3 regions of the Acetobacterium wieringae genome follow, and region 1 is predicted to be linked to each of the others. Evidence: a T-box and tRNA genes for the amino acid it is inferred to sense, from the RefSeq annotation. Region 1 holds a T-box; the other regions hold tRNA genes.

Region 1 (10,025 bases):
GGCCGCCGCTTTCCAGTCGATCACACCAAGAACTGCTGGTTATAATACCATTGACATTGCCGCTTTAACAACACCATCATTGTTTTTAACCATGCTGTTTATGTTTATCGGAGCTTCACCGGGGTCCACCGGTGGCGGCGTTAAAACCACCACCTTTGCGATTATTATGATGACGGTTGTCTCCGTTCTTCATGGTCGAAAAGATGTGGTGGCCTTTAAGCGTAGCATCATGGGCCCGGCAATCCGTCGGTCCATTTCGGTGATTGTCATTGCATTGGGTATTGTCATCTTTATGATTTTTGTGTTATTATGTACTGAACCTGAAGCTTCTTTTGAAACGGTGGTTTTTGAAGTACTTTCAGCATTTGGTACGGTTGGCTTAACAACCGGTTTAACCCCTCATTTATCAACAGCGGGGAAAATAGCCATCAGTTTGACCATGTTTGTTGGCCGGCTGGGTCCGTTAACGGTAGCCTATGCGATTTCACGCAGTGAAAAGCGAGCCCGAGAAAACGTGGGAAATTTCAAATTGCCGGAAGGCAACATTATGATTGGCTAGAGGAGGAGTATTAATTGAAAGAAAAGCAGTTTGCGGTTCTTGGTTTAGGGCGTTTTGGTGAAGCACTGGCCATCACCCTCAGCGAATTGGGCTGTAATGTTGTTGTCGTCGATAATGACGAAGAAAAAATTCAAAACATTGCGAATTTGGTAACCTATGCGGTGCAAGCGGATGTGACCGATATTAATACACTGAAATCGATTGGCTTAAAGAATGTCGATGCGGTGGTGGTTTCCATTACCTCAGACATTAACAGCAGTATTATGGGTATTGTCAATGCTCAGGAACTGGGAATCAATGAAATTTATGGAAAAGCCAACAATGCCCAGCACGAAAAGGTGCTACTTAAATTAGGGGTCAAAAAAGTATTTTCTCCAGAGCGGGACATGGGTGAGCGGGTTGCGCATAATCTGTTTTCCGGCGATTTTATCGATATTTTGGAGCTGGATACCAATCATTCCATCGTTGAGGTGGAGTCCCTTCATATTTGGGAAGGAAAAAACCTGGAACAGTTAAACCTCCGGGAAAAACATGGCTTAAATGTAATTGCAATTCGGAGTCTGGATGTCTTAAATGCTTCGCCATTGGCCAGTGATGTGATTCATGCCGGAGATAAACTGATTGTGATGGGGGAGAATCGCTCCATTAATGAGATTAACAAACTGTCCCGAAAAGACCATTAACGATGTTTCCAGAAATTACATCAAAAAATAATGAGCAACTGAAGTATCTGCGTAAACTCAGCAGTAAATCCTTTCGGGACGCCGAAGGTACCTTTGCCATCGAAGGCACCAAGCTTTTTCTGGAAGCAGTTAAAAATCAATTGCAGTTTAAGCAGATCTTTATTACCAGCACTTGGCTGGAGATTAATGGCGCATCTGTCAGGGATCGTCTGGTTACTTTGGAGAACAATAAAGTTGCCATTGCAATCGTCAGTCCGACGATTCTGGCAAGCCTGTCCGGTTTACAAAAACCCGAAGGAATTATGGCGGTACTGCATAAAATTAATAGCCGACCGGGAACCTTCAAGCGTACGGTTTTACTGGAGGATGTTCAGGATCCCTACAATGTTGGTACCATTATTCGTACTGCCGATGCAGCAGGTTTTGACTGTGTGGTGACGTCTGCTAAAACAGCGGATATTTACAATGAGAAGGTACTACGGGGTTCGATGGGTTCGGTCTTTCACTTGCCGATTTATCAGGTCGTTTCGCTGCTTGATACGGTCAAGCAGTTAAAAGAGCAGCAGGTAACGATCATCGGTACTTCCTTAAGTGGCAGTTGTTTATGGGAACGCCAGTCCCTCAACGGTTCATTTGCCATCGTTATGGGGAATGAATCCCAGGGAATGTCGAAGCAAATGAGTGAATGCTGCGATCTGTTACTGAAAATTCCCATTTTGGGTCAGGCGGAGTCACTGAATGTGGCAACGGCTGCAGGTATAATCATGTATGATCTGATTCGAGATTTTAAGGAATGCCAGACCAAAGTAAAAGATAATTAAATAACTTATCTACAATGATAGAGCGAGTAAATAAAGATGAGACTTTACAGAGAAAAAATCCCAGGCTGAGAGATTTTGTGTTTAAATTTATTGAAGTTCCCTCTGGAGTTTTAGCTGTGAACCGCATCAACCAATTTTGATGATTGATAGCAGCTAACGTTAATTGCGTTAAAATTTTAAGTGAATACAATTATGTATTAATTTAAGGTGGTACCGCGGAATGATTTCGTCCTTTTGAGAGGACGATTTTTTTATTTATAAGGAGAAAGAAATGGAGCTAGAACTCAAACAATTACGAGATCGCTGTATAGCTGATCTAAGTGCCGTTACCGAACTGAAATCACTGGATAATGTCCGGATTAAGTATCTGGGTAAAAAAGGCGAACTGACCATTGCCCTAAAAGGAATGGGCAAGCTTTCCAACGAGGAACGTCCGGTCATTGGCAAGCTGGCCAATGAAATCCGGGAAGAAATTGAAAGTAACATCATGGCGCAAAAACAGTTACTGGAACAACAGGAAATTGAAGCGCAGATCAAAGAAGAACGTATCGATGTGTCCCTGCCTGGACAAAAACATCAGGCGGGAAACCTGCATCCGTTAACTACGATTATCAATGATTTAAAAGAAATCTTTCTGGGAATGGGCTTCTCCATTGCCGAAGGTCCGGAGATTGAATGGGCAAAATATAATTTTGACTATTTGAATGTGCCTCAGGATCATTCGGCCAGAGACCTCCAGGACACTTTTTACTATCAGGATGATATCGTGCTGAGAACTCAGACTTCACCGGTTCAAGTTCGGGTTATGGAAGAACAGCAACCACCCCTGCGGATTATTTCACCGGGTCGGGTTTATCGCTTTGATGAAATCGACGCTACCCATTCTCCAGTCTTCCATCAGATGGAGGGATTGGTGATTGATAAAGGCATCACCATGAGCGATCTTAAAGGAACCCTTGATTTATTTGCCAAGAAACTCTTTGGTGAACAGACGAAAACCAAGTTCCGCCCCCACCAGTTCTATTTTACCGAGCCCAGCGCTGAGATGGATGTAACCTGCTTTAAATGCGGCGGCGTTGGCTGTAAGGTTTGCAGCAACACCGGCTGGATTGAAATTCTCGGTTGCGGAATGGTTCACCCGAATGTTTTGCGCTTCTGTGGCATTGACCCGGATGAATACAGCGGCTTTGCCTTTGGCATGGGCCTTGACCGGATCACAATGATCAAGTATGGCATCAACGATCTGCGTTTATTGTTTGAAAATGATCTGCGTTTTTTAGCGCAATTTAAATAGGAGGAACCCAATTATGCTCGTTTCACTGAATTGGTTAAAAGAATTTGTTGATATAAAAATGGCACCGTTTGATTTTGGGGAGGCTCTGACGATGTCCGGGACAAAGGTGGAAACCCTAACGGTTGTTTCAGAAAATGTGGTTAATATCTTTACCGGACAAATTACCAAAATTGAAGCCCATCCCAATGCGGATAAGCTGACCGTTTGTACCGTGGATATGGGAACTGACCAACGGGTGATTGTCACTGCGGCCAAGAATGTCTTTGAAGGTGCCATTGTTCCGGTGGCCATTGATGGTGCGGTAATTGCCAATGGTACCAAAATCGGCACCAATGATTTTCGGGGATTGCTTTCCTATGGGATGTTCTGCTCGATTGAAGAACTGGGAATGAACACCGATTTATTTTCTAAAGAAATCATGGAAGGGATTCTGATTCTGCCGGAAAATACGCCGCTGGGAATGGATGCCCGGGAACTTTTGTGGCTTGATGACGTGATCATCGATGTGGAACTGACGGCTAACCGATCGGATTGCCAATCGATTGTGGGGATCGCCCGGGAAGCGGCAGCAACCCTGGATCTGCCAATGGCTGAAGTACCAGTTTATGACGCCACCGCAGAAAGTGCTAATGAAATCCCCGACTATTTGGCCGTACGCATTGAAGATTCTGCCTGCCCCCGATATGTTGCCAAGATGCTCAAAGTCAAGAAAATCGAAGACTCACCGCTGTGGATGCAGATCAAGCTCCTAAACAGTGGAGTGCGGCCGATCAACAATATTGTTGATGTCACCAACTACGTGATGCTGGAGCTGGGCCAACCGCTCCATGCTTTTGATTATCACAGTCTTAAATCCCAGGAAATTGTGGTTACAACCACTGCAGATAAGAAAATTGTCACTTTAGATGATAAAGAGCGGGAAATAGATGAATCGATGCTGATGATCACCAATGGCAAAGCCCCAGTGGCCATTGCCGGGGTCATGGGTGGTGAAAATTCAGAAATTACTGATAAAACCAGTCTGATTGTCCTGGAATCGGCCAATTTTAACAAAGGCAGTGTACGCTTAACGGCTAAACAACTGGGCCTGCGAACCGAAGCCTCATCTCGCTTTGAGAAGGGCGTTGATCCGGAATTAGCCGCAGTGGCAGCACTGCGGGCCACTCAGCTGCTACTGGATATTGGTGCCTGTGATGTTATCGAAGGGATGATTGATGTTTACCCTCAGGTGGCTGCATTAAAAAAAGTTGCCCTCGATGTTAATTGGTTTAATGCGTTTGTGGGGATTTCTTTGACTGTTGAGGAAGTTTCAAGCATGCTGACCCGGTTATTCTTTACGGTGAACAAAATAAGCGATGCCGTTTTGGAAGTTGAAGTGCCCAGTTATCGGATGGACATTGAGCTTAAAGAAGATCTGGCCGAGGAAGTGGTAAGGATTTTTGGCTATGATCGCATCCCTGGTACCATAATGGGCGGCGAAACCATGGTTGGCGGTAAAACCCCAGTGCAGAAATTTGAAGACAGCCTGAAAAACATTCTGGTGGGTCAGGGCTATTTTGAAACCCTGACATCCTCCTTTACCAGCGAAAAGCGTCTTCAGGGACTGAATACACAGCTTCCGGATAACCTGATTCCGCTGATTAATCCGCTGGGGGAAGAAAACAGCATCATGCGCCATACCCTCATTGGCCATCAGCTGGAAGTGATTTCACTAAACTATAATCGTAAAAACCCGGCGGGCTGTTTTTTTGAATTGTCCAATACCTATCGCAAAAACACCAAGCCAGGAGAATTACCGGTTGAAGCCAAAAAACTGGCCATCAGTTCCTATGGCAGCGGGGATTATTTTGAATTAAAAGGGGTTGTTGAGCTCTTGCTTGAGCATTTTGGAATTTACTATCCGGAGTTTGTTGCTGGCGGATCGGACTTCCTTCATCCCGGACGAAAAGCAGAAATTTTTGCCAATGGGACCAAACTCGGGGAAATCGGCGAGATTCATCCGATGGTTGTCAAGCATTATGAACTGCCGAAACGGTGTTATGTTTGTCAGTTATCGTTTGATGAACTTTTTGAATGTGCCAGCCTGGATAATAAATTTACTGATCTGCCAAAATTCCCGGCTTCTAATCGCGATTTGGCTATTTTACTCAAAGCTGAAATTCCGGCGGCAGCGATTGCGGCAATTATCCGTAAAAACAGCGGGCGAAATCCTTGAAAGCATTGAATTGTTTGACGTCTATACCGGAGCTCAAATTCCGGCCGGTTATAAGAGTCTGGCCTATGCCTTAAACTTCCGTCATCACGAACGAACCCTCACTGACAATGATATTAATCCGGTTATCGACCAGATTCTCGGTGAATTGAAACAGGCATTTGATGCCCAACTCCGTGAGTAAGTATTGAAACGATCATGAATCTGATTTGTGAACATATTGTCGGGCTTCAGCAATTAAAAGGGGTCGGTCGACAGAAAACGATCCGCTTGCTGGAGTTGATCACCGCTCCTCAGCAGCTTTGTTTCCGGGAGTTGGTTGAAATCGGCCAGACTTTTGGGATGATTTCCAGCCAGATCAGCAAGGCCGAAATCGCAGCTGCTGAGGACTGTGCCCAGACGCTGGCCGAACAATGCGGTCAGCTGGGAATCTCTTGCTGCTCGTATTGGGATGAAGCGTTTCCGGATAGTCTGAAATTTTCGGATCATCCGGTGTTGATTTTTTATCAGGGCGACTTGAGTATTTTAACACATTCCAAACGGGCGGCAGTGATTGGTAGCCGCCAACCTTCCGCCTTGGGGGCAGATTTTGCTTTTCAAGCAGGTAAGTTACTGGCCGAAAACAATTTTGTGGTAGTCAGTGGCCTGGCGATCGGTTCTGATTCTTATGGGCACCAGGGTTGTCTGGATGCCGGTGGAAAGACGGTGGCCTTTCTGCCTTCTGGTTTAGCTCCAATTTATCCCAGCACCAATCAGCAGTTGGCAGATAAAATCTGTGGCATGGGGGGCTGTCTGGTATCCGAATACCCCCATCATGAAACCCTTTTGCCATATAAGTTCGTAGAGCGGGATCGTCTTCAGAGTGCGTCCAGTCAGTTTGTGATTGTTTCCAATTTTACGCCGGGGAGCGGTACCATTTATACCCTGGATTACGCCAGAAAATACCAGAAAGCGATTTATTCCATTCCGGTTATCCATAGCGAATCACGGGCTGGTTTTAAGCATCTTGAGATAAAACAGATTGACTACCGAATTTTAAGCAATACAGAACTGGCTGATGTCATTGAGCAGTATTAATTGATAAATCAATTGTAATTTTCTTGTTTATTACCTATAATAGAATATAACAAAGAAGAACCTTTTTATCACTTTTGAGAACTAAATTTATTTCACAGGAGGAAAAAATGCCTGAACAAACAATCATGGAATTACGCATACTCGATACCGAATTTAATCTAAAGGCCAAGGGAAACGAAGAGCATATTAAGCACGTTTCTGACTACGTCAATACCGAATTGGAACGGGTCAAGGCTGCGAATCCCTTCACAAACCATATTCGGATTGCGATTTTAGGCTGTATGAATATTACCGAGCGGCTTTTCAACGCAGAGGAAGAAGTTCGGAGCAGTGAAGAAGTAAAAGCCAAAGAAGTCGGCGAGGTGAAACAAGTTAAAGCTGAACTCAAGAAACTCAGCGATTTGCTGGCCGAAGAACAGGCAAAATATCAAGCACTGGCTGAAGAGAAAGACTTATTGCAAAAAGAACTGGATGAAAAAAATGATCTGTTGGCCCAATACCGGGAACACTTACGACAAGGAAAAATTGAAAGTGAAACCAGCCGCAAAACAATCCTGGATCTCCAGAATCAGTTGTTTGAAAGCCAGATCGAATTGGTCAAAGCCAACAAAAATCATATCGAAAAAGATGTCTTTAAAAGCATTGAAGACAAAATGAAACTGGACTAACGGAAAATAAAAAAAAGATGTTTGCACATCTTTTTTTATTGCTCTAAAATTTGCGGATCAGACCGGTTACCTTGCCAAGAATTTTGATATCCTGGGCATTGCAGAAAATCGGATCCATGGTTTTATTTTCCGGTTGCAGTCGGATTTTATTGGGCTCGTCGTAAAAAATGCGTTTGACCGTGGCTTCGTTATCTTCAAGCAAAAGCGCTACAACAATGTCATTATTTCGGGCCGTCTCCTGCTTTCGGACGATGATTTTATCACCATCGAGAATCCCGGCTTCAATCATGCTAGTCCCCTTGACTATAAGAATAAAGGCGTCATCGGATCCGGTAAAATCGAGCGGCAGCGGGAAAATATCAGTAATGTTTTCAATTGCCAGAATTGGAGCACCGGCAGTGACGCAGCCTAAAATTGGCAATGAGATAATTGTTTTTTCATCAAAGTGACTGGAAATTGTTTCATTGGGATCGTGGCGCAACACCTCGATAGCCCGGGTTTTGGTTGAATCACGCTTGATATAACCCAGCTCTTCCAGCTTTTTCAGGTAGGTGTGGGCGGTGGAAGTCGATTTCAGATTAACAGCGGCACAAATTTCCCGCACTGATGGGGGATAACGTTTATCGCGCATTTGGGTTTCTATAAATTTCAAGATATCTAATTGTTTGCTGTTTAAATCCTCGTACATGAGTTTTCCTCCAAAATAGTTATGCTTCATTATAGCATATCACCAGATTAAAGGCAAACGTAAGTTCTTAATTTTACCATTGTTGTCAATCATCGCTTTCAAACTGTGCCAACGGATTTTGGTTAAGGGTATCCCGGAGGATTTCTTCATTGACATGGGTATAGATCTGAGTGGTTGAAACATTCTGATGACCAAGAATTTCCTGAACCGAGCGCAAATCGGCATTGCCATAACGGAACATCAGGGTTGCAGCGGTGTGGCGGAGTTTGTGGACACTGATTTCATCGGTATTGAGACCGCAATTCGCCAGATGTTTCTTGACCAGGTGCTGAACCGCCCGATTGCTGATCGGGCCATTTTGCTGGCTGAGAAAGAGATAGGGGCAGTTGGATTCTGGGCGCACCGCCAGATAGCGATTGATGGCTTTTAAGCAGGCATGGTTTAAAAAGACGGGACGCTCTTTATTACCCTTACCAATGATGCGCAGGGCATCGTTTTTGATGTCGGAAATCTTTATTTGGGTCAGCTCGGAAAGACGCATCCCGCAATTGAGAAACAGGGTAATAATGGCAAAGTCCCTTTCTTTATGGCGACCGGTAATCCCTTTCAATAAATCCACGGCTTCGTCCCATTCCAGATAACGGGCATGACGGGCCGGGAGTTTGGGCATTTCCAGTTCAGTCACCGGGTTGGGCAGAAAGTACTTTTGCTTATTGCACAGATAATTAAAGAATGAACGTAAGGAAGAGACCTTGCGGCTTCGGGCCGCATCTGCATTTTGCCGTTCCTTACTGGAGTAGGAAAGAAAGGCATAGAGAATCCCCAGATTTACCGATTTTAAGACATCAATGTCGATATCATCGATGGGAATTGCATCAAAAGGCAGCGATTGGGGAACCATCGCAAAATAGCGTTTGAGGAAGCGGAAAAAAATAATCAGATCATAACGGTAAGCCTGGGCGGACTTTTCAGAATAACCTTTAATGGTTAAAACATAATTTAGGAATTCATCCAGCAGTGCATTATTGGGAATAATTTTATCAGTTAGATTGGTTGGGATGGTCATCAGAGTCTCCTAAAATTTTTGCCGGGGTTGGCTGGTAACAGCTGCAAAAAAGATGGCATAAGCTGAGATGGTATTTGCACAAGCACCGGCAGATTTTATTATAGCTTACCACACTTTAGTCATTTTGTCACGAAACTTACATTTTGCGACATAATATTTTTGCTTATTTCAAATTCATACTGAGCTTTGTTTGGTGCATTGTTGTGCATTGACATATACTTCGGACATAGCTTGACATATAAGTGGTAAAAAATAATTCTTTTGTTGCCGATTATGTATAATTGATCGGACATAAATAACGAATTTAATTGAATTCTGTGAACAATAATCAGAAATATGAAATTTTATTATCTCCGGTGAATAAAATGCAAAATAAAATGAAAGGTTCGCATGATACCTATTTCATTTAAAAAAATAGGTAAAATTTGACATATAACCCGTAAAAAATGGAAGGTTTTCATGAAAAAAATAAGTTCTATATGTAATGCCAACTTTCAGTGAAAATGTATTAAGCCTTATAATTATCCAATGGAAACATTGTAGCGTACAATCAGACTATATCCCCCAACCATTGTTTCCATATTATCTATATTGTTTCGATAATCTTCATTCACCTGAGACTCTTCTTCTTCGAAAAAATAGACATTATAAAAGAGATCATTCTCGATAATAATGCCTTTATAGGCTGGGCCAACTGAAATACCAGAATCTAAAAGATCTTCTGTAATTATTTTTATAAAGTCACCATTTCTAATATTATTCTCAATAAAACCTAATAGTCTACAAAAGTATTCAAATAAATAAAACTCGATAATTTTACAAGCAAGCTGGAAAACATCGGCCGAAATTGTTGTGCTTTTGGGATCATTAAAGAAATCATAAAAGAGTTGAATGAGGTATTCATATAAGGACAACAAGAAAGAAGTATTACACTCTCCTGCCCTATTTCTCAATATA
Region 2 (10,025 bases), 810 kb from region 1:
AAATATGAGGGCGATTCGCTGCTGTCCGGCAGTTTTGTGGTTTCCGGGGAAGCCAGCGTTTTGGTGACTCAGGTTGGTCTGGAAAACTATGCCTCAAAACTGGTTGACGCTGTCAAGGTGGCAAAAAAACCGAACTCTGAAATTATGAAAGCATTGGGCTTTATTATGAAAAGCATCAGCATCGTGATTGTTCCCATTGGTCTGCTGCTTCTCTATAAGCAGTTGATCGTCCAGGCGCTGCCGCTTCAGGCTGGTGTGACCCAGACGGTGGCGGCATTGATTGGGATGATTCCGGAAGGGTTGGTACTCTTAACCAGTGTCGCCCTGGCTGTTGGGGTAATCCGATTGGGACAGCATCAGACGCTGGTTCAGGAGCTTTATTGCATTGAGACGCTGGCCCGGGTCGATATGCTTTGTCTGGACAAAACCGGGACCATCACCGAAGGCAATATGGAAGTATTGTCAATGGAAACCCTTTGTCATGACAAAAATCCGGTTCAGGCGATCCGGGCTTTGATTGCCAATTTAAAAGATGACAATGCTACCTATCGGGCTCTCTGTGAAAGTTGCAAGGGCGAGGCGCCCAAATGGCAGTGTGACCGGGTGGTTCCTTTTTCCTCAGAGCGAAAATGGAGTGGTGCTTTTTTCAGCGACCAGGGCACTTTTGTGATCGGGGCACCGGAATTCATTTTAAAAGAGCGTTATCCGGAAATTCAGGATAAGGTTGAAGGCTATGCCAGTGAAGGCAATCGGGTTTTAATGTTGGGATATGCTTCGGAACCGTTTAAAGAGGATGGGAGCTTGCCGGATCATATCAAAACGGTGGCACTGCTGCCGATGGGCGATAAAATTCGTCAGGAAGCCAAGAAGACCCTGGAGTTTTTCAGAAATCAGGGAGTCACAATCAAGGTTATTTCCGGAGATAATCCAGTAACGGTGTCTCAGGTTGCCCATCGGGCAGGTTTGCTGGATTGGGATAATTTTGTGGATGCGGCTACCCTCACCACCGAGGAGGATGTTCGTAAGTCTGCGCTGGACTATTCGGTTTTTGGTCGGGTAACCCCGGGGCAGAAACGACTATTGATTGAATCGCTTAAAAATCAAGGTCACACCGTGGCGATGACTGGAGATGGGGTCAATGATGTATTGGCTTTAAGAGAAGCGGACTGTAGCATTGCCATGGCCGAAGGCAGCGATGCGGTGCGCCAGGTTTCACAGTTGGTCTTATTGGACTCCAACTTTGCCAATTTTACCCGGGTCTTGATGGAAGGGCGTCGGGTTATTAACAATATTACCCGGGCGGCCTCGCTATTTTTGGTGAAAACCATGTTTTCGTTATTGCTGGCTGTGATTGTGATCATTGCCAATGAGGCCTATCCTTTTGTACCGATTCAACTGACTTTGATCAGTGCGTTGACAATTGGGGCACCCTCGGTTTTTCTGGCCCTGGAGCCCAATAAGAACCGGATTACCGGCAACTTTCTCGAAAAGGTGCTCAAAAAATCCTTGCCGGGGGCGCTGACGGTGGTGTTTAATGTGGTGACGATCATGATCGTCGGCGCTTACCTGTCTCTCGATCATCAGCAAATTTCTACGCTGGCGGTTATTTCCACCGGTTTGATTGGCTTAGTGATTCTTTTTCGGGTCTGCCAGCCACTTGATAATAAGCGCTGGGCCTTATTCTTTGCGATGACGGTTTCATTTTTATGCTGTGTGCTGTTTTTGGAAGATTTGTTTTTCCTGACTCCAATCCAGGATTTTTTGCCAGCGATGTTTATCGTGTTGGGTATTACAACCTTGGATATCTATCCCTTGATCAGAATTTTTGGCTGGGGGGTTAATCGGGTTGAGGGTTATCTGAACCGCCGAGAAAAAGAACCAACCACTGCCAAGGCAACTGTATTGGAAAAATAGATACGGATCAAGCTTTTTCACAAAAGAATCAAAAAAAACGATTCTTTTGTGAAAAAAAGACTTGCATTAGGGTTTGTGATCGTGCTATAATAAGCAAGTCGTCAAAGATAAATCACATCGCAAAGCATAAAGATAAAAAAAGTCCTTGACATCAGACACGAATACATTTATAATAGTTAAGTATTGTATCGAGGTGTAGCGCAGTTTGGTAGCGCACATGGTTTGGGACCATGGGGCCGGAGGTTCGAATCCTCTCACCTCGACCATTTTTTTTAAAAATTACTTGGGGGCCTTTAGCTCAGTTGGTTAGAGCAACCGGCTCATAACCGGTAGGTCCGGGGTTCGAGCCCCTGAAGGCCCACCATATTTTTTTGCCAAGTTTTATATATGCCCAGATAGCTCAGTCGGTAGAGCAGGGGACTGAAAATCCCCGTGTCGGTGGTTCGATTCCGCCTCTGGGCACCACCACTTATAAAGATGACAGCGTAAGCTGTTTTTTTTATTTTTTGGATTAGTGTCTGGGTTTGGTGGTACAGTATCATTAAAGGATCGGTTTGTCGGTTTTTTTCAGATCTTCATGGTTTGTTCACGAGAAGTACACATTATAGATATATAATTGTTACAAATACTGAAGAGGTGGGGAAATGAAAAGAAGAAAAAATGCCATCAGGCGGAAAAGAAGAAGAACAATGATCGGGCTGGTGATCATGACGATCATGGCAATGGGTGTCGTGTCTATCGGTGTCATGGCAAATTCAGATGCCGTTGCGACCAGTGCTTCGAGTATTTTTGATGCGAAACCGGAAAGTAATACGGCTAAAAGTGGAGGCAATATAAAAATTAGAGAAAGTGATGAAACAATCGATAGTGCCATGCTAAAACCGATCAATGACTATTTTGAAACCTATTTCCGTGCCATGGCCAATCTGGAAACGGAGGACTTTACCGGGATTTTTGTTGATCCCACCGGTGAAAATGCCTGGGTCAATCAGAGAGCCATGGACTATCTGATCCAACTGCGACAAAGCCAGAGTAATGATTTGAGAATGAGTGACTATCAATGTGGCTTGACTGTGACAAGCGTTGACACCAATTCGGATGCGATCGAAGTGGTTCTGTTAGAAGACCATACCGTTAACTTTGCCTTTATCCCCGATGTGGAGTCTTCCAGTTCCGGGATTACCCACACCTTTTATCTCACGGAAACCGCTGATGGTTATGCCATCACTGAACATTATAAAGATGAGGACAGCTTTTTGATGCTGGAAGAAGCAATTGAAGGCAGTTATGACGATCCTGAGGTGGTGGCAGATGAACTGCTTAGTGATGCGCTGGCAGTTATCGAAGCGTTGGCCGAGGAAAAGGATGGTTTTAATTCAGGGGCATGGGAAAGCGAGACTGTAACGGTTGATCATGACTATGACACTGAGGCGGCACTGGATTACGCCATGACCTGGGTTGACGCCATTGAAGTCGAGCGAAATGATGAGTATGGCAGTTATGATCGTTACGGCGGTAACTGCAATAACTATATTTCGCAGTGTCTTTTTGCTGGTGGAATCCCCATGGACAGCGACGGTGACAACAAATGGAAATGGTACGGCGAAGAAGTGGATCTGGATGAAGTGGACTGGGGTCGGAGCCCTGCCTGGACCGGGGTCGAGGAATTTTACACCTATGCCAGCGAAAATGATGGCTATGGACTGGTGGCGCTTGTTGACGAAAACGTCTATTCGGGATCAATTGGCGATATTTTACAATATGGACAAAATGGCGACTGGCTCCATTCGGTTATCATTACGGATGTAATTACGGACAGCGATGGAAAAATGGCAGATTATCTCATTAATTCGAATACCACGGATCGAATCAATTATCCAGCCAGTGCCTATGGTTATTCAGAATTGAGGCTGATTAAAATTTTAGGCTGGAACGATGGCCAATAGTTGCAGCAGCATTTAGTGTCATACCTTTTCTCCTGATTTATAAACGAATACCATAGCGAATAAAAAAAGTTTTGACTTACAAAATACTTGTAAAATATAAAACCATATGGTATCATAAATGTAAATAAATTGTAACAGGAGGAGAGGCATGGAAAAAACTCAGATTTTTTTGAAAAAGTCCGAGCAAGAATAAAAAAATACCGATTTAATTGGTCGACCAAGCAAGTTGAACATGATGAATTCGTAGAGATTGAACATGTCAATCACGAGGAAACGTTGAACAAAGACAAAAGGCGGCTGTTTAAAATGCGGGGCTCCGCAGTGGTGGTCTGTACTTTTTTAGTATTAGTGGGAGCCGGAGCAGTTGATGCCCAAACCCGGGCCTACGAGGTGATTTACAAAGGTACCAGTATTGGCTATGTTGACAGTCTGGAAGTGCTGGAAGCAGCAGTCAGCGAAACCAGTGCGGATAAAAGCGGGCGAAGAAACCGGGAAGGTAGCGATTATGAAATTCGAACAGCCCGATCAACGGATTTTTTAACAACAGAAGAAGTAACCCAAGTCATAACTGCCATCAGGACTCAGGATAAGAATAATGAGCCAGAGGTTTTAGTTGCCCGAGTTGACAATCCGGAACCAGCTGCAGCTTCTCCGGAAACACCCATAACAGATACCGAAACGCTTCAAACCGCTTCGGTTGAGGCTGCTAAAGACGAACCAGTCCTTGAACCGGAGATTACAACTGCCAATACGGCTGCGAGTCATACTTCGGAGACTCCGGTAAATCCAACAGAAGAAGTCCCGGCGGTCGTGACAGAGGTGCCGGTTGAAAATGTACCTGTTATCGAAGAACCGATGACTGAGGTTGTTGCCGAGGATATTCAGCCGGAGACACCTCCGGCAGATGAAGTACCGGCGGTGGATACGCCTGTGTTAGAAGAGCTGGCTAATGAAACGCCAGCGGAGGAAAACAACACGACCGCATCACCGGTTACTGAAATTCCGGAAGAACCGGTTGCTGAGGTACCAGTGGTTGAAGCTCCAGCTGCTGAAACCCCAGCGGAAGAACCAGCCAATGAGACACCTCAGGCTCAGTTTATGCTTCCGGCCAGTGGCCGGGTAGGAGAAATTCTCCGCGACTACGATGGCGGCTACTACAGCAACCATTATCGATCGGCTGCGGTTGATATCTTAAACAGCGAAGGAACTGCCATTTATGCAGCGGCCTCAGGAACGGTCACCTTGTCCAGCTGGTATGGTGGTTATGGCAAGTGTGTGATCATTGATCATGGTAACGGCTATTCAACCCTTTATGGACACTTCAGTTCGGTGGATGTCGTAGAAGGTCAGGCGGTTACCCAGGGTCAGCGTATTGGTGGAATGGGATCGACCGGATCGTCCACTGCCAATCATGTCCACTTTGAAGTACGGGTCAATGATGAAGCCCAGCCGATTGGCAATTACTTCAATATCAGTACCGGCGACTATGTTTAAACCATGAGACACCGAAATGACGGTGTCTTTTTTTTACCAAAAATCTTGCAGAATTAATTAGAATATGGTATCATTATGTAACAAAAACGTAACGAATAACTACAAGAGGTAAATAAATGGACGAGACTGTAAAGATTGAAAGAGAAAAACGACGAATACAACGAAAAAGAAAGCGGCAGCGCAGTAGTATTGTCACCATCATGATACTATTTATATTAGCATCAGTGGGGGTTGTCAGTGCTCAAACCCAGGGATATGAAGTTTTTTATCATGGCGAAAGTCTTGGTTATGTGCAGAATTCGGGTGTTTTTAAATCGGCAGTTGATCGGATTGAAACCAACCTCAGAGAATGTTACAATTACGATAATCTTCATTTGGGCAATGGTTTTGAACTGCTCCCGGCACGGGTTGAGAATCCCATGGATTTAGATACCTGTGTTAATGTCTTAAACAGCAAAGGCATTGCGCTTTATGTAGACGGCGCAGCTGTTTTAGTCGATGGCGAAAAAATAGGGACGATGACATCATTGACTGATGCAGAAAGTGTCATTGCGGCATATAAGAATTTAAGTAACAACAAAAATACCAGTGGGATAACATGTGTGGAAGTTACGGTGCCGCTATCGGAAACAAAGGATTTTGCAACGATGTTAACAGCCTTAAAAGTCCATTTAAAGTAAAATTGATCAAACACCAGCTGTAGCTGGTGTGAGGTTGTCGCTAAACTACCGTACCTACAATTGTTAATCTGTTGTATGCGCACAATTCGTACAGTTGCTATAAAAGATTCGGCTAATTATAGCCGTTTCAGCGCAACTGTTCGCCTTGAGGCACACAACATGATCTAACAATTGTCGGTACTGGGTTAGCTTTTTTGACAGTCTGACACCAGCTGTAGCTGGTGTTTTTTTGCAGGAGGAGTGCGATGGGTGAAATAACTCGGGAAAAAGCAATGGATCTGGCGGTAAAATATCTGTCTTTTAAGTCACGAACCAGCAGTGAAATGGTTGGATACCTGAAGAAAAAGAACGTCCCGGATACAATTATTTCTGAGGTGATGCAAAAGCTGGATGAATACCATTATATTGATGATGCAGTATATCTGAAAAATTATCTGGAGAACAATCGACAGCTGAATTGCTATGGTTCCCGACGACTGCTTCAGGATCTCAAAAAGCGGGGCCTTAGCGATGATTTACTGCTTTTACTGGTTGAGCTTTTTCCCAGAGAAGTGGAAATGCTCTGTTGTGAGATGGTGGCAAAAAAAGCTTGGTGCTATTAAAGGGTCAAACGCCATTCCAACAGAAAAAAAAGTGTACGAAAAACTGGGGCGGATGGGTTACCCCACCGAAATGGTTCTGGAAGTGATCAAAAACCTGGAATTAACTGACGAATCCATGGAATTATCGGAAGATGACTTGGTTTGGGAAGAAAAAAAGCAGCAAGAAAAGCTGGATCGGGACTTTCAAAAATATCTGCGTACTCAGCGCCAAAAAGGGCTGGCAGGAAAAGTCTTGATTTATCAGATCAAAAAGAGTTTAATGGGTCGGGGTTATCCCTATGAGTTGATCAATGAAAAGATCGAAGCGATGCAAGAAGAGCTGCTGGACGAATAAAAAATCGGGAGATCATTAATCGCCCGATTTTTTATAGATATCCGATGGACCAAACAGTGTTATCGGAAATGGCGTTAATTTTTACAGCTATAATCCCAAACGTTTTATCAGATAAGGAATGGCCCGCTCAAAACATACGCCATAACGTTTTTCCTGCTGGAGTTCCACCGTTTTGAGAATGCACTCCCGGGTGTAATCCACGGCGATCTGGGTGGCTTCCTGTAAATTAAAGTCGCTAAGCAGTCCGGCCAGTAGTGTGCTTCCAAAAATATCCCCGGTACCATGGAAATAATCAGCCACCCGGTCATTAAAGACGTAGTCAAACGTACGGGACTTCGCATCATAGGTAGCTGCGCCCAGCTTGGAGGGGTCAAATGAAATACCGGTAACCACCACTTTTTTGGAACCCAGTTGGGACAGTCGGAGTAATAAGCCTTCGACATAGTTTTGATCGTAATCTTCGCCAATATAAGGCTCATCCAACAGCAAGGCGGCTTCGGTGAGGTTGGGAACGATGATATCCGCTTTGGCGCAAAGGGTGGTCATCCCCCTGGCCATTTCGGGCGTATAAATCGAATAAAGCTCGCCGTGATCGGCCATTACCGGATCCACCAGGATCAGGTTTGTTTCTGTACGGAAGCGATCAAAGAGACTGGCAACCAAATCGATCTGTTCGAAGGAGCCTAAAAAACCGCTATACAATGCATCAAATTCCAGCTTAAGAGATTGCCAGTGATCAGAAATTGGACGGATGTCGGCGGTTAAATCCCGATAGGTAAAATCCGTAAAACCACCAGTGTGGGTGGACAAAACGGCGGTGGGCAAGACACTGGTATCAAATCCAGCGGCGGAGATAATCGGCAGCGCTACAGTCAGAGAACATCTGCCGACACAGGATATATCATGGATCGCGGCAACCCGCTTTTGTTTATTTTGCATTTGAATCTCCTTGTTTAAATTAAGTCTATTATATGTTAAAATTGAACCGGTGGAAAGTCCCAGTTAGTCAAAAAACTATGGATCCAGATTAGGAGGAGTAATGCTTACCATACCATTCAAAAATAAAGGTTCCTTTTTATATGCAGAAATTTATGAATTTATCAAGCAGGAAATAACGGACGGCAACTTGAAATATGGCGAGAAGCTTCCGTCCAAACGAAGTTTGGCCAGTCATCTGGCAGTCAGCGTGAATACAGTGGATACAGCCTATAGTCAGTTGGTGGCGGAAGGCTACCTGGAAGCCATTCCCAAAAGGGGTTATTTTGTTTGTCAGATCGCAACCTATCTTATGAAAGATGCGAATCGCATTCAGGATAAAAGAGCGACAATAAAAAAAACAGAAGTGGTTACAATTGATTTTTCTCCCAATGCCATCGATCAGCGGATTTTCCCCTATGATGCCTTTCGGAAAATATTCAAATCGACTTTTAATGAGGATGACAACAACTTATTAAACAAACCCGATATTCAGGGGGAACTGGAGCTGAGAAAGGCTCTGGTGGATTTGCTCTATCACTCCCGGGGGGTGCGCTGCCATGAGGAGCAAATCATCATTGGGTCAGGAACCGATCATCTCCTGCAGATTTTAGGGCTGTTGTGGGGCCGAAATAAACCGGTGATATTGGAGAATCCGGTTTACCTAAAAGCCTATCATATTTTTGAAAAAATGGGTAATCCGGTTATTTCCATCGATATCGATGAAAAGGGGATTCAAATTGAACCGCTAAAAAATTATTCGAATGTCGCAATTTATGTGACGCCTTCCCACCAATTTCCTCTGGGGATGAGTATGCCGATCGATCGTCGCATCCGACTGTTGAATTTTGCCAATCAGGAAGAAGGAAACTATATAATCGAGGATGATTACGACAGCGAATTCCGCTATAATGAAAAGCCGTTACCGTCGCTCCAGAGCATTGACAATAGTGGCCGGGTGATATATATGGGCACCTTTTCAAAATCGATCGCTCCGTCATTTCGGATCAGTTATATGGTATTACCCGAAGAATTGCTAAAGGCCTATCAGGAGACGGCGGAGGCTATCAGCTCACCGGTTTCCAGTTTAGAGCAAAAAATGATTGCAGCCTTTATTGCCAGTGGATTTTTTTGAAAAACACGTGAATAAAATGCGGAAAGTCTATAAGGGAAAACGGATTGTTTTGATGAATGCATTAAAAAACCTGGGCAGTCAGGTCAAAATAACCGGGGAAAATGCCGGTCATCATCTATTGGTGCAGCTTGATAATGGCCTTACAGAAGAAGAAATGTATCACCGGGCCCTGGCCCGGGGGATCCGGGTTTATCCAGTATCCCCCTATTTTATCCACGGTTTGCCAAAGCATTATAAAAGTATGGTTTTGCTGGGATACGGTTCACTCACCGATAAGCAGATTCACAACGGGATTGGGATTTTAAAAAAAGCATGGGATTTGTAATGATTATGTTGTGCAAAGAGTAAATAAGCTAAATATTTACTCTTTTTTTTATTTTCCAAGAGTGGTAATATCGAGTAAAAAGAGATAGGGGATAAAAATGGGAAGTAAATGCAAAGCAAATGGCAAGCCGAAGCGTCACAGACGAAATGATCTTAACGGGTTTACACTGATGGAAATGATCGTCGTGATTGCAATATTAGGGGCATTGGCGGCTTTAGCTATTCCACGGTTTACCGGTGTTCTCGCAAATTCTCAGGAAAAGACAGATCAGGCGAATATCCGCATTGTTGAAAGCGCCATTGAGCTTTATCAGGCTGAAAAAGGGGAGCTGCCAACGGGGGTGGATACCTTTAATGAACTGGTTACAGAATTACATCGTGTTGGCTATCTAAAAAATGCAGAACTTAAACCGGTGAGTAAAGGGAAGAGTTTTAGTTATGATGCCACATCAGAAGCGATCAGTTTAGTAGCCAGTCCAGGCAATTAGCAGTTCATTATGGAAACGACTACATCATCCCAATTAAGGGAGATAAATAATAATGAGTTGCGGGGGAATGCTGGTTACACGTTGATGGAATTGCTGGTATCCCTTGCGGTTTTATCACTGTTGACAGTTTTTT
Region 3 (10,025 bases), 570 kb from region 1:
TATAAGAAGATAATCTTAAGTCCAGATGATCAGTCAGTTTATTTAACCGAAGCGGGGATGGCAGTGAATCTAGGGGCGATCGCCAAAGGTTATATTGCCGATGAGGTGATGGCGGTTCTTAAATCTGAAGGGGTGAAGCATGCGATTGTTAATCTCGGTGGGAATGTGCTGGTGATGGGAGGAAAAGCTGATAACAGCGATTTCGGGGTTGGTGTTGAAGATCCCAGAAATCCAGGAAATGGATATTTGGGAGTATTATCCATCAAGGATGGATCGGTCGTTACTTCGGGGGATTATCAGCGCTATTTTGTGGATGCGGCCGGAAACAAGTACCATCATATTCTTGATCCCTTTACCGGCTATCCCGCCAACTCGGGGCTGATTCAGGTCACTGTGGTTACGAATGCCTCCATCGATGCGGATAGCCTATCGACAACGCTGTTTTTATTGGGCTTGGATGAAGGGCTGAAGAAAGTTGAAGCACTGCCGGATGTGGAGGCGATTTTTATCACCAGTGAAAATAGGATTGTGGTTACCAGTGGTTTAAAAGACAGCTTTGTGTTTGATCAAGCGAATTATGGCGATACCTACACCATCACTTTCCGCTGACCATTTTGTGAGCTTGACAGGAGTGCGATGGCGGTAGGCGTAGTAATGAATGAAAAAAGAAGGGCAAGAATGGAAGTTAGTGAGCAATTAAAAATTTATCAAGATGAAGCAAGTAAACTGCGGCGGGATCTCCATCGGATCCCCGAAGAGGGTTTTGATTTACCGAAAACTCAGGAGTATTTGATCAACTATCTGACAGACCTGGGATACCAGCCGGAGAAAGTCTGTGAAACGGGTCTTGTATTATATATTAACGGACAATGCGATGACGATGCGATTGCCTTTCGAGCCGATATGGATGCCCTTTGCATTCGGGAAGAAGCCAATCACGAATACATTTCGAAGCATCCCGGATGGATGCATGCCTGCGGACATGACGGACATATGACGATGAATCTGTTGCTGGCAAAATATTTGGCTGATTTTCCCGAGCAACGAAAAAGAAGTGTACTACTTATTTTTCAGCCCGGCGAAGAAGGGCCCGGGGGAGCAAGACCGATGATTGATGCCGGGATCTTTAACAAATATCCGGTTAAAGCCATTTTTGGTTATCATCTGTTTCCCTTTATTGAAGAAGGTAAACTGGCAACAAAAGCCGGGCCGATGATGGGTCAAAACAGTGAGTTTTTTATCACTGTGCATGGGCTCAGTGGTCATGCTGCGGAACCACAACGGTCAATGGATGCCATTGTTGCCAGTGCGTCATTAATTACCTGTTTACAGAGTATCGTCAGTCGCAACACCAATCCCATGGAAAGTGTGGTGATCTCAATTGGCTTACTCAATGGGGGAACCCGGGTAAATGTTGTGGCCGATCAGGTTAAGCTGGGCGGGACGATCCGTTCATTTAGTGAAAAAAGCCATCAGAAGCTCCATCGACGGATCGAGGAAGTTGTCAAAGGGGTTGAACTGACCCACGGCTGTCATATTGAGCTGGAGTTTGTCGAAATGTACCCGCCAGTGATTAACGATGAACGGCTTTATGAGATTTTTAAAGAGCAGATCCCCCAGGAAAACCGAGTTCGATTTCGAAAAGTCATGTTATCTGAGGATTTTTCGTTTTTTCAGAAAGAAGTGCCGGGTTTATACATCGGCTTAGGAACTGGCAACGAAGAAAAAGGATTTAACAAAAATCTGCATACAGCAGACTTCAATTTTGACGAGCAGGTCTTACTAAGGGGCCTTGACACATCACTACAAATGATCAACTACTCAAAAAAATACTAACACAGGAGAACAAAAATGTACGAAGAATTTGCACAGGTTTACGATGAATTGATGAAAGAAATTGATTATACAAAATGGTCTGATTATATTCAGCGGTTATTTTTAAACAGCAAACGTGAAATAAAAAATGTTATGGAATTTGGCTGTGGCACCGGAAATATCACCTGCAATTTGGCCCAGGCAGGGATCAATATGACAGCAGTCGATTTATCCGAAGCGATGCTGACTGTGGCAGACGAAAAAGCAGACCGCATGGGGCTCAAAAATATTCAGTTCTATTTAGGTGATATGAGCAACTTTCAAATCAATCAAACATTCGATGCAGTTATTTCCTGCTGTGATAGTGTTAATTATTTACCCGATCTGGCAGCCTTACAGAGCTTTTTTCTAAGTAGTTATGAATGTCTGGAAAATGAAGGGATTTTGCTTTTTGATGTCAATACAGTGACAAAATACAAAAAAACCATTATGGATAATACCTATGTCTATGATTTGGATGATATTTTTTGCGTTTGGGAAAACGAACCACATTTTGACGAAAATGCCATGCATTTCAATCTGACATTTTTGAAAAGAATAAGAATGGCACCTATAATCGTCATGAGGAGACCCAGATACAGTATTTCTATACCATTGAAGATATTCATCGCTGTCTGGTCAACATTGGTTTTAAAAATATGAAGTATTATGATTTTGGAACCTTTATGCAAGGCAGCAATGAAGGTGAACGGATTCAGGTGATTGCCGAAAAAAGATAAAATTAAAAAAAACGATAAAAATGGTTGACAATTAGTTTTTACTGCCGTATAATAACGCTTGTATCTCAACTGATGGTCGCATAGCTCAGCTGGGAGAGCACCTGCCTTACAAGCAGGGGGTCACAGGTTCGAGCCCTGTTGCGACCACCATTTTTATACATGCGGCCTGGTAGTTCAGTTGGTTAGAATGCCAGCCTGTCACGCTGGAGGTCGAGAGTTCGAGTCTCTTCCAGGTCGCCATAAGTATTATCCCAATTTCTTTCAGAAATTGGCCAGAAGTTGAGCACAAGCGAGACGACAGTGGTAATACTTACGCATTTTGATTGAAAACTCATCCGACTAGGATGAGAAGAGTTTTCAATTAAAATACGATCCAATAAAAAGCGAATAGCAATTCACTGCTGCCCCAAGGTTAATGGAGTTCTCCAATTATTGGGTAATTAACCACGGCGTGGCAATGTTATGCGTCGAACTTTAAACGTTTAACACAAATGAAAACAAACAACCTATCTTAATTATTTGCCCAGATAGCTCAGTCGGTATAAGTAGAGAACCAAAAATGCACGAATGTAATGAGTGGACATTTTTGTGTGAATCACTTAGTTAGGCAGACAAATGTGTTGCCGAAACGATTGAAGACGAACAAGCCTTTTTTATTACACGCCCAGATAGCTCAGTCGGTAGAGCAGGGGACTGAAAATCCCCGTGTCGGTGGTTCGATTCCGCCTCTGGGCACCACCATGATTAGCGGAAGTGGCTCAGTGGTAGAGCATCGCCTTGCCAAGGCGAGGGTCGCGGGTTCAAATCCCGTCTTCCGCTCCATTTTGATCAGGCGCCATAGCCAAGTGGTAAGGCACGGGTCTGCAACACCCTCACCCCCAGTTCAAATCTGGGTGGCGCCTCCAAAAAAAAACAAAAAAATAGCTTGACATTTAAAAGTAACGACGGTATAATTTAAAAGCTTCTTAAGTGGGAGCAACGGTCATAGAAAAGAGAATAGTACCATAAAACCTGTAAAACAGCCAAAACATCTGCGAGGGATGAATGCGGCTAAATAGAAACAGAGAGATGAACTCTATAAAACATTAACTCGGTAGAGTATAAAATACGCTTTATTCAAAATGAGACAGCATTTAAAAGCCTAACGGCTTTAAATACAAACTTTTTATTGAGAGTTTGATCCTGGCTCAGGACGAACGCTGGCGGTATGCTTAACACATGCAAGTCGAACGAGACGAGATGGAATGACCCTTCGGGGGAATGAAATCTTAGAAAGTGGCGAACGGGTGAGTAACGCGTGGGTAACCTGCCCTATGGAAAGGAATAGCCTCGGGAAACTGGGAGTAATGCCTTATAATACAGTGAAGTCGCATGGCTTAGCTGTTAAACGCTCCGGTGCCATAGGATGGACCCGCGTCCCATTAGCTAGTTGGTGAGATAACAGCCCACCAAGGCGACGATGGGTAACCGGTCTGAGAGGGCGAACGGTCACACTGGAACTGAGACACGGTCCAGACTCCTACGGGAGGCAGCAGTGGGGAATATTGCGCAATGGGGGCAACCCTGACGCAGCAATACCGCGTGAGTGAAGAAGGTTTTCGGATCGTAAAGCTCTGTTATTGGGGAAGAAAAAAAGACGGTACCCAAGAAGAAAGTCCCGGCTAACTACGTGCCAGCAGCCGCGGTAATACGTAGGGGACAAGCGTTGTCCGGATTTACTGGGCGTAAAGGGCACGCAGGCGGTTTTTTAAGTCAGATGTGAAAGGTACCGGCTCAACCGGTGACATGCATTTGAAACTGAAAGACTTGAGTATTGGAGAGGCAAGTGGAATTCCTAGTGTAGCGGTGAAATGCGTAGATATTAGGAGGAACACCGGTGGCGAAGGCGGCTTGCTGGACAAATACTGACGCTGAGGTGCGAAAGCGTGGGGAGCAAACAGGATTAGATACCCTGGTAGTCCACGCCGTAAACGATGAGTGCTAGGTGTTGGGGAGACTCAGTGCCGCAGCTAACGCAATAAGCACTCCGCCTGGGGAGTACGACCGCAAGGTTGAAACTCAAAGGAATTGACGGGGACCCGCACAAGCAGCGGAGCATGTGGTTTAATTCGAAGCAACGCGAAGAACCTTACCAGGTCTTGACATCCTCTGACAATCTGAGAGATCAGACTTTCCCTTCGGGGACAGAGAGACAGGTGGTGCATGGTTGTCGTCAGCTCGTGTCGTGAGATGTTGGGTTAAGTCCCGCAACGAGCGCAACCCCTGTGGTTAGTTGCCATCATTCAGTTGGGCACTCTAAGCAGACTGCCGTGGATAACACGGAGGAAGGTGGGGACGACGTCAAATCATCATGCCCCTTATGACCTGGGCTACACACGTGCTACAATGGTCTGAACAGAGGGCTGCGAAACCGCGAGGTGAAGCTAATCCCTTAAAACAGATCTCAGTTCGGATTGCAGGCTGCAACTCGCCTGCATGAAGTTGGAGTTGCTAGTAATCGCAGATCAGAATGCTGCGGTGAATGCGTTCCCGGGTCTTGTACACACCGCCCGTCACACCACGAGAGTTGGCAACACCCGAAGTCAGTGAGGCAACCGCAAGGAGCCAGCTGCCGAAGGTGGGGTCAGTAATTGGGGTGAAGTCGTAACAAGGTAGCCGTATCGGAAGGTGCGGCTGGATCACCTCCTTTCTAGGGAATACAGGAAGTCATGGTACTATTTTCTTTTGTATGACCATTATGGTTATACAAGACAAAAGCAGAGAGCATAAAAACTAAATAGGTTTTGAAATTGTGGGGGTGTAGCTCAGTTGGGAGAGCACCTGCCTTGCAAGCAGGGGGTCAGGAGTTCAAGTCTCCTCATCTCCACCAAATTTTAAAACAAACAGATGGGCTTGTAGCTCAGGTGGTTAGAGCGCACGCCTGATAAGCGTGAGGTCGGAGGTTCAAGTCCTCCCAAGCCCACCATAAGGATCGTATTTTTCGCCAGAATCCCTGATTGATTTATGGATGAATTCAGTCGAAAAATGCGTTAGTATTTGTACCAGTCACACGCTAACGCTTAGTGACTTACCAAATTTTTATCAAAATTTGGACAAATACGTCGATCATTGAAAACAGCATAGTGTATAAATAAAATTTTGAAATACAATTTCTTTAACACGAAAACGTAACATCAAAAAGGATCAAGAAGAAAAGAGCACAGGGTGAATGCCTTGGCAATCAGAGCCGAAGAAGGACGCGACAAGCTGCGAAAAGCTGCGGGAAGGTGCACATAACCGTTGATCCGCAGATATCCGAATGGGGAAACCCGGCTGGTAGAAGACCAGTCACTGTAACGTGAATACATAGCGTTATGGAGGGAACCCGGGGAACTGAAACATCTTAGTACCCGGAGGAAAAGAAAGAAACATCGATTCCTTGAGTAGCGGCGAGCGAAAGAGGAAGAGCCCGGATTACAACAAATTTACTTTATTAGCTGAACGGCATGGGAAGGCCGGACGCAGAGGGTGAGATCCCCGTAAGTGAAAATAGAGTGAGTGGGTAATCGACGAGTACCACGGGACACGTGAAACCCTGTGGGAAGATGGGGGGCCCACCCCCCAAGGCTAAATACTACTGATTGACCGATAGCGGAAAGTACCGTGAGGGAAAGGTGAAAAGAACCCCGGAAGGGGAGTGAAATAGAAACTGAAACCCTGTGCTTACAAGCAGCCGGAGCGCAAGTGACGGTGTGCTTTTTGTAGAACGGGCCAACGAGTTACGGTATGTAGCAAGGTTAAGTACTTCAGGTACGGAGCCGCAGGGAAACCGAGTCTGAACAGGGCGAATAGTTGCATGCTGTAGACCCGAAACCGTGTGATCTATCCATGACCAGGATGAAGCTTGGGTAAAACCAAGTGGAGGTCCGAACCAGTGTCTGTTGAAAAAGGCTTGGATGAGTTGTGGATAGGGGTGAAATTCCAATCGAACACGGAGATAGCTGGTTCTCCCCGAAATAGCTTTAGGGCTAGCGTTGTAGTAAAGAGTGATGGAGGTAGAGCACTGAATCGGCTAGGGGGCGTAAAGCTTACTGAACCGTATCAAACTCCGAATGCCATCCACTTATATACAGCAGTCAGACTGTGTGAGATAAGTCTCATAGTCGAAAGGGAAACAGCCCAGACCATCCGCTAAGGTCCCCAAGTCCAGATTAAGTGGGAAAGGATGTGCAACTGCACAAACAACCAGGATGTTGGCTTAGAAGCAGCCACACATTTAAAGAGTGCGTAATAGCTCACTGGTCGAGTGGTTGTGCGCCGAAGATGAACGGGGCTAAAATCTGGCACCGAAGCGATGGATTATGGTATTACCATAGTGGTAGGGGAGCAATGTCTTGAGGGCGAAGCTTAATCGTAAGGTTAGGTGGACACAAGACAAGAGAGAATGTTGGCATGAGTAGCGAAAGTGAAGTGAGAATCTTCACCATCGAAAGCCCAAGGTTTCCTGAGGAAGGTTCGTCCGCTCAGGGTAAGTCGGGGCCTAAGCCGAGGCGAGCAGCGTAGGCGATGGACAACAGGTTGAAATTCCTGTACCACCTTTAATTGTTTGAGAGATGGAGTGACACAGAAGGATAAGCGAACCCAGCGGTTGGAAAAGCTGGGCCAAGCGTCAAGGCTGATCAGGGAGGCAAATCCCCTTGATCTTAAGGCCAAGGCGTGACGGGGAACGAAAAATAAGTAGGGAAGTCGCTGATTTCACGCTGTCAAGAAAAGCTTCTATTGAGAGAGAAGGTGCCCGTACCGTAAACCGACACAGGTAGGCGAGGAGAGAATCCTAAGATGAGCGGGAGAAGTGTTGTTAAGGAACTCGGCAAAATGACTCCGTAACTTCGGGAGAAGGAGTGCCCCTTAAGGGGGGGCCGCAGAGAAGAGGCTCAAGCGACTGTTTAGCAAAAACATAGGTCTCTGCTAAATCGAAAGATGATGTATAGGGGCTGACGCCTGCCCGGTGCTGGAAGGTTAAGAGGAGTGCTTAGCGCAAGCGAAGGTGCGAATTTAAGCCCCAGTAAACGGCGGCCGTAACTATAACGGTCCTAAGGTAGCGAAATTCCTTGTCAGGTAAGTTCTGACCCGCACGAAAGGCGTAACGATTTGAGCGCTGTCTCGACAACACACCCGGTGAAATTGTAGTACTCGTGAAGATGCGAGTTACCCGCGACAGGACGGAAAGACCCCGTAGAGCTTTACTGCAATCTGGCATTGAGTTTTGGTAGTACACGTACAGGATAGGTGGGAGGCAAAGAATTTGGGACGCCAGTTTCGAAGGAGCCACCCTTGGGATACCACCCTTGTACTATTGGAATTCTAACGAGTGGCCGTAATCCGGTCATCGGACAGTGTCAGACGGGCAGTTTGACTGGGGCGGTCGCCTCCTAAAAAGTATCGGAGGCGCCCAAAGTTACCCTCAGGATGGTTGGAAACCATCTTTTAGAGTGCAAAGGCAAAAGGGTGATTGACTGCGAGAGAGACATCTCGAGCAGAGACGAAAGTCGGGCTTAGTGATCCGGTGGTTCCGAGTGGAAGGGCCATCGCTCAACGGATAAAAGCTACCTCGGGGATAACAGGCTTATCTCCCCCAAGAGTCCACATCGACGGGGAGGTTTGGCACCTCGATGTCGGCTCGTCTCATCCTGGGGCTGAAGCAGGTCCCAAGGGTTGGGCTGTTCGCCCATTAAAGAGGCACGCGAGCTGGGTTCAGAACGTCGTGAGACAGTTCGGTCCCTATCCGTCGTGGGCGTTAGATATTTGAGAGGAGCTGTTCCTAGTACGAGAGGACCGGAACGGACAAACCACTGGTGCACCAGTTGTTCCGCCAGGAGCATAGCTGGGTAGCTAAGTTTGGAAGGGATAAGTGCTGAAGGCATCTAAGCACGAAGCCCCCCTCAAGATAAGATATCTCACCAGAAATGGTTAAGGTTCCTGATAGACGATCAGGTAGATAGGCTGGATGTGGAAGTATGGCAACATATGGAGCTGACCAGTACTAATCGACCGAGGTCTTGATCCAAGATTTTATACACTGTGCTGTTTTGAATGATCACTGCGTGATCATAAAAGACAATTGATAAATGCAATAATAATTAAATAGTTAATTAATCTCGCGACGATGGCGGAAGGGCCACACCTGTTCCCATACCGAACACAGAAGTAAAGTCTTCCAGCGCCGAAAGTACTTGGTGGGCAACTGCCTGGGAGGATAGGACGTTGCGGGATTTTAAATAATCCTCAGTAGCTCAACGGTGGAGCACTCGGCTGTTAACCGATAGGTTGCTGGTTCGAATCCAGCCTGGGGAGCCATTAAGAAACAAAGCGGGTGTGAAGCAGACCGTTTCATATCCGCTCTTTTAAGCAAGGCCCCTTGGTCAAGCGGTTAAGACACCGCCCTTTCACGGCGGTAACAGGAGTTCGAGTCTCCTAGGGGTCACCAAATTTAATATCCATCCAAGCGGCCTGGTAGTTCAGTTGGTTAGAATGCCAGCCTGTCACGCTGGAGGTCGAGAGTTCGAGTCTCTTCCAGGTCGCCATAAGTTTTATCCCAATTTCTTTTAGAAATTGGTCGGAAGTGGAGCGTGAGCGAGACGACAGTGATAAAACAAACGCATTTTAATTGAAAACTCATCCAATCTGGATGAGAAGAGTTTTCGATTAAAATACGATCCAATTAATATGTCAATACATTTTCATTAGGCTGATGTGGCTCAATTGGCATAAGTAGAGAGCCCAAAATTGACGAGAGTAGCGAGTCAAAATTTTGGTGCGAATCACTTAGTTATCTGTAGTGTATTAGCAGTAAGTAATTCAATGTATCAATACTTTTTTATTAAGCTGATGTGGCTCAATTGGCAGAGCAGCTGATTTGTAATCAGCAGGTTAACGGTTCGAGTCCGTTCATCAGCTCCATTTTTTTGTCAAAATTCGGATGGGAGAATGCCCGAGTGGCTAAAGGGGGCGGACTGTAAATCCGTTGACGACGTCTACGATGGTTCGAATCCATCTTCTCCCACCATAAGTGAGATCCGATTTCAGGATGAAATTGGCTATGCATGTGAGCAGAGCGAATCGTGCATCATCGAACTTACGCATTTTAATTGAAAACTCATCCATATTGGATGAGAAGAGTTTTCGATTAAAATACGATTCTTAGCACAACTTAATTTAATGATCTGACCCATTAGCTCAGTTGGTATAAGCAGAGAACCAAAAATGCACGACCGTAGGGAGTGAACATTTTTGTGTGAATCGCTTAGTCAGGCAAACTTGAGTATTACACAGTCGTTTGAAGACAAACAATAACTAAATAATTTTATGACCCATTAGCTCAGTTGGTAGAGCATCTGACTTTTAATCAGGGTGTCGGGCGTTCAAGTCGCCCATGGGTCACCATTAAAAAAG

What was found. The T-box of region 1 lies ahead of pheS (phenylalanine--tRNA ligase subunit alpha). A T-box ahead of a tRNA ligase gene usually reads a tRNA of that ligase, here a tRNA-Phe.
Region 2: it encodes a tRNA-Phe, which carries the amino acid that the T-box ahead of pheS (phenylalanine--tRNA ligase subunit alpha) is inferred to sense. The anticodon was not compared.
Region 3: it encodes a tRNA-Phe, which carries the amino acid that the T-box ahead of pheS (phenylalanine--tRNA ligase subunit alpha) is inferred to sense. The anticodon was not compared.

Annotation. Positions count from the first base shown of each region.
Region 1 is NZ_CP097897.1:1,710,391-1,720,415, forward strand. Features, by position in the region: gene CHL1_RS08315 (TrkH family potassium uptake protein) at 1-559, shown strand, start outside; gene CHL1_RS08320 (potassium channel family protein) at 574-1,242, shown strand; gene CHL1_RS08325 (TrmH family RNA methyltransferase) at 1,245-2,063, shown strand; T-box leader at 2,069-2,300, shown strand; gene pheS (phenylalanine--tRNA ligase subunit alpha) at 2,335-3,357, shown strand; gene pheT (phenylalanine--tRNA ligase subunit beta) at 3,371-5,572, shown strand; gene CHL1_RS08340 (phenylalanine--tRNA ligase subunit beta-related protein) at 5,532-5,753, shown strand; gene CHL1_RS08345 (DNA-processing protein DprA) at 5,768-6,646, shown strand; gene zapA (cell division protein ZapA) at 6,754-7,314, shown strand; gene lexA (transcriptional repressor LexA) at 7,358-8,002, opposite strand; gene CHL1_RS08360 (tyrosine recombinase XerC) at 8,088-9,068, opposite strand; gene CHL1_RS08365 (TniQ family protein) at 9,590-10,025, opposite strand, start outside.
Region 2 is NZ_CP097897.1:902,915-912,939, forward strand. Features, by position in the region: gene CHL1_RS04455 (cation-translocating P-type ATPase) at 1-1,914, shown strand, start outside; tRNA gene CHL1_RS04460 (tRNA-Pro) at 2,104-2,180, shown strand; tRNA gene CHL1_RS04465 (tRNA-Ile) at 2,202-2,278, shown strand; tRNA gene CHL1_RS04470 (tRNA-Phe) at 2,304-2,379, shown strand; gene CHL1_RS04475 (amidase domain-containing protein) at 2,559-3,860, shown strand; gene CHL1_RS04480 (M23 family metallopeptidase) at 4,137-5,354, shown strand; gene CHL1_RS04485 (hypothetical protein) at 5,471-6,034, shown strand; gene CHL1_RS04490 (regulatory protein RecX) at 6,280-6,636, shown strand; gene CHL1_RS04495 (hypothetical protein) at 6,668-6,970, shown strand; gene CHL1_RS04500 (pyridoxamine kinase) at 7,058-7,909, opposite strand; gene pdxR (MocR-like pyridoxine biosynthesis transcription factor PdxR) at 8,010-9,080, shown strand; gene CHL1_RS04510 (aminotransferase-like domain-containing protein) at 9,097-9,405, shown strand; gene CHL1_RS04515 (competence type IV pilus major pilin ComGC) at 9,503-9,892, shown strand; gene CHL1_RS04520 (prepilin-type N-terminal cleavage/methylation domain-containing protein) at 9,902-10,025, shown strand, end outside.
Region 3 is NZ_CP097897.1:1,140,715-1,150,739, forward strand. Features, by position in the region: gene CHL1_RS05570 (FAD:protein FMN transferase) at 1-609, shown strand, start outside; gene CHL1_RS05575 (M20 metallopeptidase family protein) at 679-1,836, shown strand; gene CHL1_RS05580 (class I SAM-dependent DNA methyltransferase) at 1,852-2,517, shown strand; tRNA gene CHL1_RS05585 (tRNA-Val) at 2,669-2,744, shown strand; tRNA gene CHL1_RS05590 (tRNA-Asp) at 2,758-2,834, shown strand; tRNA gene CHL1_RS05595 (tRNA-Phe) at 3,257-3,332, shown strand; tRNA gene CHL1_RS05600 (tRNA-Gly) at 3,342-3,416, shown strand; tRNA gene CHL1_RS05605 (tRNA-Cys) at 3,426-3,499, shown strand; rRNA gene CHL1_RS05610 (16S ribosomal RNA) at 3,759-5,283, shown strand; tRNA gene CHL1_RS05615 (tRNA-Ala) at 5,388-5,463, shown strand; tRNA gene CHL1_RS05620 (tRNA-Ile) at 5,483-5,559, shown strand; rRNA gene CHL1_RS05625 (23S ribosomal RNA) at 5,776-8,640, shown strand; rRNA gene rrf (5S ribosomal RNA) at 8,730-8,846, shown strand; tRNA gene CHL1_RS05635 (tRNA-Asn) at 8,856-8,930, shown strand; tRNA gene CHL1_RS05640 (tRNA-Glu) at 8,986-9,060, shown strand; tRNA gene CHL1_RS05645 (tRNA-Asp) at 9,081-9,157, shown strand; tRNA gene CHL1_RS05650 (tRNA-Thr) at 9,458-9,533, shown strand; tRNA gene CHL1_RS05655 (tRNA-Tyr) at 9,555-9,639, shown strand; tRNA gene CHL1_RS05660 (tRNA-Lys) at 9,941-10,016, shown strand.